2 regions of the Eremococcus coleocola ACS-139-V-Col8 genome follow, and region 2 is predicted to be linked to the other one. Evidence: predicted binding sites of a transcription regulator. Region 2 holds the regulator's gene; the other holds the start of a gene.
The links. Region 2 encodes HrcA, which represses chaperone genes, less so after heat shock. Its sites were predicted from a motif close to TTAGCACTCNNNNNNNNNGAGTGCTAA; they were not measured.

Region 1 (4,120 bases), on a different contig from region 2:
GATTCAGTCAGGTATGGTTGGAATTACATCATACCCATGCCGCCCATACCAGGGGCACCCATACCGCCCATGTCTGGTTCATCCTTAGGTAATTCAGCCACGACGGCTTCAGTCGTCAATAATAAAGCAGCTACAGAGGCAGCGTTTTGTAGAGCAGACCGGGTTACTTTGGTAGGATCCACAATACCAGCAGCAATCATATCTTCAAAGACATCAGTCGCAGCATTGTAACCTGTACCTTCAGCAGATTCACGTACTTTATTAACAATGACAGAACCTTCACGGCCAGCATTCACTGCGATTTGACGTAATGGTTCTTCTAAGGCACGACCTATAATTTGGATACCAGTTAATTCGTCCCCTTCAGTGTCAGCTTCAAGTTCAGCCACTGCTTTTTGAACATTGATTAAGGCTGTACCACCACCGGCAACAATCCCTTCTTCAACGGCTGCACGCGTAGCGTTCAAGGCATCTTCAATCCGTAGTTTACGCTCTTTTTGTTCTGTTTCAGTCGCAGCGCCAACTTTAACTACAGCCACACCACCCGCTAATTTAGCGAGACGTTCTTGTAATTTTTCACGGTCAAAGTCAGACGTTGTATCTTCAGCTTGAGAACGGATTAATTGCACGCGGTCAGCAATAGCATCTTTAGAACCTGCCCCTTCAACAATCGTGGTATCATCTTTAGTTACGCTAACCTTACCGGCTGTACCTAAATGGTCGATAGTTGCGTCTTTCAATTCAAAACCTAATTCTTCAGAAACAACAGTCGCACCAGTTAGAACAGCAATATCTTCTAACATGGCTTTACGACGGTCACCAAAGCCTGGAGCTTTAACTGCCACGACATTTAAAGTACCTCTTAATTTATTTAAAACTAAGGTTGGTAGAGCTTCACCTTCGATATCTTCTGCAATAATTAAAAGTGAACGACCAGATTGCATCACTGATTCTAGTAAAGGCAAGACATCTTGGATATTAGAAATCTTACGATCAGTTACAAAAATATAAGGATTTTCTAAATCAGCTACCATTTTTTCATTATCAGTTACCATATATTGTGATAGATAACCACGGTCAAATTGCATACCTTCAACCACTGATAATTCAGTTTCGATGGATTGAGAATCTTCAATGGTAATAACGCCATCTTGACCCACTTTTTCCATAGCTTCAGCGATTAAGTTACCCACTTCTTGGCTGCCTGAAGAAACAGCCGCAACTTGAGCGATTGATTCCTTAGAAGTTACTTGTTTGGCTTGCGTTTTTAAGCTTTCAACAGCTTTCTTAGTTGCCATTTCAATTCCGCGACGAATTCCTACTGGGTTCGCTCCAGCAGTTAAGTTCTTCATTCCTTCACGGACAATGGCTTGAGTTAGGAGAGTTGCGGTCGTCGTACCGTCACCTGCTACATCGTTGGTTTTGGTTGCTGCTTCAAGGACGAGTTGAGCACCCATATTTTCAAAACGGTCTTCTAATTCAATTTCACGAGCAATGGTTACCCCATCGTTAGTAATGGTAGGTGAACCAAAGCTTTGGTCTAAAACTACATTCCGACCTTTAGGTCCAATCGTTGTTTTTACTGTATCAGCTAATTTATCCACCCCGCGTAATAAAGCTGCACGGGCGTCATCTGAAAATTTTAATTCTTTTGCCATTCTTATCAAAACTCCTTTACTTTATCTTTTTAAAGAAATTATTTTTCGATTTTTGCAAGTAAATCTTTATGTTCAATGATTAAATATTCTACGCCATCAAATTCAACTTCAGTACCGGAATAGTTTTTGAAAAAGACTTGGTCACCGACTGCGACATTATCTTCAGCCACAATTTCTGGGCCTACTTCTATAATTTCACCAAATTGTTCTTTTTCTTTAGCTGAGCTTGGAAGGACAAAGCCAGACTTGGTTGTTTGTTCAGTTTCTGCCACTTTGATGACAACGCGTTTTCCTAAAGGTTTAATCATATTTAAGACCTCCATCATATTTTATCAATTAGCACTTGATAGTATATAGTGCTAACACAAGTATTATATTAGACCATCTTTGACCAATTTGCAAGAAGAATGATTACTTTTAAGAAGATTTTTTTTGCCTAACAATCCTTCAACAATAATTGACTGACCATAAGCTCTAATATATATTTAAATTAAAGTACAAAAGATTTGTTCACACACCATGCTCGCCTAAAATAGCTATAGATAAGGAAGCGCAACTCCTATGAGCTGAATTGACAAGCAGACTTGCTAGCATGTCACCCCCTTTTCCACCTATACTTAAGCCATAAAAAAGGAGGAATTCATATGATACTCGCTGATAAAATAATTGAACTTCGCAAAAAAAATGGTTGGTCTCAAGAAGAATTTGCTGAAATGTTAGGCGTCTCACGGCAGTCTGTTTCTAAATGGGAAGGTGCTCAATCTACCCCCGAATTAAACCGGCTTATTCAAATGTCTAAAATTTTCTCAGTTTCCACCGATTATCTTTTAAAAGACGATGTTGAAAATCTTGACCCAGAGCAAGCAGATCTAGAATGGTTGGAAGACCGACGGAAATTCTCTTTAGAAGAAGCCAATAGCTACTTAAAATTAAAAGCAGAAAGTCGACCTATCCTAGCTGGCGGCATTTCACTCTTAATCTTATCACCAAGTATCCTGCTCTATACAGCCCTCGGCGCGGAAACAGAAAACTTCCCTCTCAGTGAAGATATGGCTACCCTCATTGGAGTGGCTACTCTCTTACTAGCAGTTGCGATAGGGGTTGGGTTAATTATTTTTGCCAATCAGAAAGTAGCTAAGTTTGATTTCTTAGAAAAAGAAATGATTGATACCGAATATGGGGTGACTAACCTAGCTCGTGACCTGAAAGAAAAAAGCCACGACCAATATGTTTTTCGACTCATCCTAGGTATCGGTTTGTGTATTGTTTCGGCTATCCCAATTCTGATGATTGAACTCTTTGATCAGGCTAAAACAAATGTGGGTATTTTTATTATTATGACCTTAGCTCTAGTAGCAATCGGGGTCAATTTAATCGTCCAGACACTCGACCAACGGGAAGCCTATGATCAACTCTTGCAAGAAGAAGATTATTCACTAGAAAGTAAACGCCGTAGAAGTTGGTCCGGCCCTATCTTTGGTGCTTACTGGACACTCATTGCTATGGTCTACATCGCCTATTCCCTTTATACAGATAATTGGGCTTGGTCCTGGGTCATTTGGCCATTTGCGGGTGCCTTTTCAGGGGTCATTGAATTAATTGGTGATAGCTTCAGTAAAAAACGTTAAAGATTCTGTCTGAACGAAAAAATAGTGGGACTAGGCCTTTTTGCCTAGTCCCACTATTTTTATTCTTATAAATTATCTAAATCTCAGGTAATTCACCGTTGCCATGAATATTATTATCAATAAAGTAAATCAAAGTTTGTAATTCATTGGTTAAATCGACATTTTGCACGACCACATTTTCTGGGACTTGGAAACGTAAAGGAGTAAAGTTCAAAATACCTTTAATACCCGAAGTCACTAGGCGGCCAACCACATCTTGGGCATATTCTTGCGGAACTGTTACAATCATGATTTCAATCTGTTGGTCTTGAATTTGTTGTTCCAATTCATCCATGGCATAGATAGGCACGCCTGAATGGATCGTCCCTACAATCTCAGGATTAATATCGAAACCAGCTGAAATACGAATATTGTGGTTTTTACGGAAATTATAATTTAAGAGAGCATTCCCTAAATTACCCACCCCAACTAAACCGACAGAGGTTAGACGATCTTGGTTAAGGATTCGGGTAAAGAAATCAATTAAATAGTCAACATCATAGCCGTAGCCCCGTTTACCTAAGGCACCAAAATAAGAAAAATCGCGCCGAATGGTGGCTGAATCTACTTTGACAGCTTCACTCAATTCAGTTGATGAAACTCTTTTTTTACCAGAATTTTGTAAAAAACGTAAGTAACGATGATAAATAGGTAAGCGCAAAGCAGTTGCGCGCGGAATAGGTTTTACCATATTATGAACCTTCTTTCACAATTTAATATTTTAAAAATAATTTGATTATTCAGATTAATAGTTGAACTACCATAAATTTATAATAACTAATTTTTTGTGAATTT
Region 2 (4,120 bases):
TTAGGCTGGAAGCTTTTAGATCGTTTGACCATTTATTATACGATTTTATCCGTGGTCCTCTTGTCCTTCTTCTTACGCTATGTGAATCTAGGACAATTTATGCCAGGCAATAGTTTTGTGTCGGCCATGTTAACCGGAATATTAATTGGTGTGGGCCTAGGACTTGTGATTCTTGGTCATGGTACCACAGCCGGTTCGGATATTGTGGCCATGATCTTTAAAAAATACTTTGGCATTGCGGTGTCGTCAACGATTCTAATTTTCGACGTGATCGTAGTGGGCATCCTCTTTTTTATTATCGGATTGGAAAATGGGTTGATCACTTTAACAGCAATTTTTATCACGTCCTATATCCTCAATTATATTTTAGAAGGTTTGAATCCTAAGAAACAATTAATCATCATCTCCAACCATAATAGTGAGATTGCAAAAGCCATCCAAGATAAAATTGGACGGGGGATTACTGTTTTTCATGGCCATGGTTTCTACACACGACAAGACAAAGAGATTCTTTATGTAGTGATTAATCGGATGCAATTAGTTCCGACCCAACGGATAATTAACCGAATTGATCCCAGGGCCTTCGTTACTGTGTCCTCCATTCAACAAGTATATGGTGAAGGTTTTTCCTTAAGTATTGAACCTAAACAAGATTAAAAAAGTAAAATTAGCACTCTATACAAAAGAGTGCTAATTTTTTTAGTCTTTTTGAAGGTAAGTCCTTGACAGGGGCTAGGCTAGGGTGTATTATAATGACAGTTAGCACTTAGGTAATTAGAGTGCTAATGATAAAAGAGGTGATTTTATGTTAACGCCCAGGCAAAAGCAAATTTTGTCACTCATAATTAAATACTATGGGTTAGAAGAGGAGCCAATTGGTTCCAAAACATTACTAAATCGCTCAAAATTAAATGTTAGTCCGGCAACCGTCAGAAATGATATGTTAGCCCTAGAAAATGAAGGCTATTTATTAAAAGCCCATTCTTCTAGTGGTCGGATTCCTTCCAATGATGGTTATCGTTTCTATGTCAATCAATTGATGGCAATGAAAGAGGGTCATAAGGAAGACGGCAAGAGTCCCAATCCTTTCTCCCAATTAAGACGGGGTAGTAAGTATAATGACTTTGAAATGGCTAAGTTAGCCGCCGATATGTTGGTTTCTTTAGCAAACTATCCAGTCTTTGTTTTAGGCCAGGACTTAACGACCTATCATTTCGAGGAATTTAAATTATTTGCACTGGATGATGAACGAATGATGGCTGTTTTGATGACAGACCAGGGACGGTTAGACAATATCGTCTTTCATACTCCCTATAACTTGTCAAGTGATCAAATGGACCGGGTGGTCGATATCATGAATCAAGAACTAAAAGGATTTAACTTAGAAGATGTCTATCAACGGATGAAATTAACCATTCCCTTTGCTTTGCAGCGGGCCACTGGTTATCAATTGGATTTCTCTAGTCTGATTGAGAAAATTCGCACCAGTCTAAAACGTCATCACTTTAATGTTTCAGGACGCAATTTAATTTATGATTTTTTGAATCCTTTGATGGGAAAAGAATCCATCAAGGATTTAATGACCCTAGTAGATGGTTCGAATCCAGTCTATCAAGAAATTGAAAATTATCCCCCTGGGATAAATGTTCTGTTTGGCTTTGAATATTCGCCATCAACCTTATCGAGTGTGTCAATGATTTCAACCACATACTTGACCAATCAACAGAAGATATCGATTGGCCTGATTGGACCTAATACGATGGGATACAATAAGATTATTCAATTATTCCAACAAATGACGGCCGCACTGTTTAATTATTAATTAAAGGAGGGATTCCATGACACAAGCAGAAGAAAATAAAGAAACTGTAAAAAATACTGAAGAAATAGAAGTAATAACACAGGCAGAAGAAACTGAAGCAAAACTTGACGCGGAGGCTCCTGGGGTAGAAACTCCAGAGGAAACTGATGCAGACCAAGCAAGTGATTCAGATCCTGTCGCTGATTTACAAGCTCAAGTCCAAGACTTAGAAAATGAAAAAGCTGGGTTAGAAGATAAGATTCTTCGACTTCAAGCAGAAATTGCCAATATGAAACGGATTAATGTCCGAGAACGGCAAGATGCCGCTAAGTTCAGATCACAGAACTTAGCCCAAGCACTCTTAGAAGGTATTGATAACCTAGAACGTGCCTTGGCTTTAGAAACTGAGTCAGAAGAAGGCCAACAAATTATTAAGGGTGTGGAAATCGCCCACAAACAGTTGTTGGAAGCTTTTGATAAAGAAAATATTCATGTGATTGACCCCTTGAATCAACCCTTTGACCCTAACTTCCACCAAGCAGTTTCAATGATGCCTGGACAAGAAGGACAGGAGAGTCAAACGGTCATTCAAGTTTTACAAAAAGGTTATGAATTAAACGAACGTGTATTACGTCCAGCCATGGTTATCGTAGCACAATAATAAAAAGGAGAGATTATATTATGGCAAAAATTATTGGTATTGACTTAGGTACAACAAACTCTGCAGTCGCTGTCCTTGAAGGTGGCGAAGCTAAAATTATTCCAAACCCAGAAGGTAACCGTACGACTCCTTCTGTCGTTGCATTCAAAAATGGTGAAATCCAAGTTGGTGAAGTAGCAAAACGTCAAGCAGTAACCAACATGGATACTGTTTCTTCCATTAAACGTTACATGGGTGAAGACCACAAGGTTGAAGCCAATGGTAAATCTTATACTCCTCAAGAAATCTCAGCCATGATTTTACAATATTTAAAATCTTATGCTGAAGATTATCTAGGTGACAAAGTCACTCAAGCGGTTATTACCGTACCTGCTTACTTCAATGACGCACAACGTCAAGCCACTAAAGATGCTGGTAAGATTGCTGGTTTAGAAGTTGAACGGATTGTCAACGAACCAACTGCCGCAGCTTTGGCTTATGGTCTTGATAAAACTGAACAAGAAGAAAAAATCTTAGTCTTTGACTTGGGTGGCGGTACCTTCGACGTATCTATCCTTGAATTAGGCGATGGAGTCTTCGATGTCCTTTCTACCGCTGGTGATAACCATCTAGGTGGGGACGACTTTGATAACAAGATTATTGATTACTTAGTGGCTGAGTTTAAGAAAGAAAACGGCATTGACTTATCAACTGATAAAATGGCTATGCAACGTTTGAAAGATGCCGCTGAAAAAGCTAAAAAAGACTTATCTGGTGTCACTCAAACTCAAATTTCCTTACCATTTATCACAGCTTCAAATGCTGGCCCATTACATATGGAAACTAGCTTGAGCCGCGCTAAATTCGATGAATTAACCGCTGATTTAGTTGATCGGACCAAGGCTCCTGTTCGCCAAGCTCTTAAAGATGCAGGTTTAGGCCAAAATGAAATTGACCAAGTTATCTTAGTCGGAGGTTCAACCCGTATCCCAGCTGTGGTTGAAGCCGTTCGTAAAGAAACTGGTAAAGAACCTAACAAATCAGTTAACCCAGATGAAGTAGTTGCCATGGGTGCTGCCATCCAAGGTGGGGTTATCTCTGGTGATGTGAAAGATATCGTCTTACTTGACGTGACTCCATTATCTTTAGGTATTGAAACGATGGGTGGTATCTTCACCAAATTAATCGATCGTAACACGACTATCCCAACCAGCAAGTCCCAAATCTTCTCAACTGCTGCGGATAATCAACCAGCTGTTGATGTTCACGTTTTACAAGGTGAACGTGAAATGGCAGCTGATAATAAGACCTTAGGTCGTTTCCAATTAACTGATATTCCTGCCGCACCACGTGGTATTCCTCAAATCGAAGTAACCTTCGATATCGATAAGAACGGTATTGTGAATGTATCTGCTAAAGACTTAGGTACCCAAAAAGAACAATCCATCACCATTAAATCTTCTACCGGTTTAAGTGATGAAGAAATTGATCGTATGGTTAAAGATGCTGAAGCCAATGCTGAATCTGACAAGGCTCGTCGTGAAGAAGCTGACTTAAGAAATGAAGTTGACCAATTAATCTTCACTACAACTAAGACCCTCTCTGAGTTAGAAGGTAAAGTTTCTGAAGATGAAGTCAAGAAAGCAGAAGAAGCCCGTGATGAATTGAAGGCTGCGGTT

Region 1: HMPREF9257_RS07020 (co-chaperone GroES) is a predicted target of HrcA. The motif match lies at 1,995-2,021, and genes of this name have one in related genera.

Annotation. Positions count from the first base shown of each region.
Region 1 covers NZ_AENN01000017.1:56,415-60,534, forward strand. The annotation lists gene groL (chaperonin GroEL) at 24-1,658, opposite strand; gene HMPREF9257_RS07020 (co-chaperone GroES) at 1,697-1,966, opposite strand; gene HMPREF9257_RS07025 (helix-turn-helix domain-containing protein) at 2,303-3,286, shown strand; gene HMPREF9257_RS07030 (redox-sensing transcriptional repressor Rex) at 3,363-4,016, opposite strand.
Region 2 covers NZ_AENN01000016.1:56,948-61,067, reverse strand. The annotation lists gene HMPREF9257_RS06445 (YitT family protein) at 1-657, shown strand, start outside; gene hrcA (heat-inducible transcriptional repressor HrcA) at 806-1,822, shown strand; gene grpE (nucleotide exchange factor GrpE) at 1,839-2,462, shown strand; gene dnaK (molecular chaperone DnaK) at 2,483-4,120, shown strand, end outside.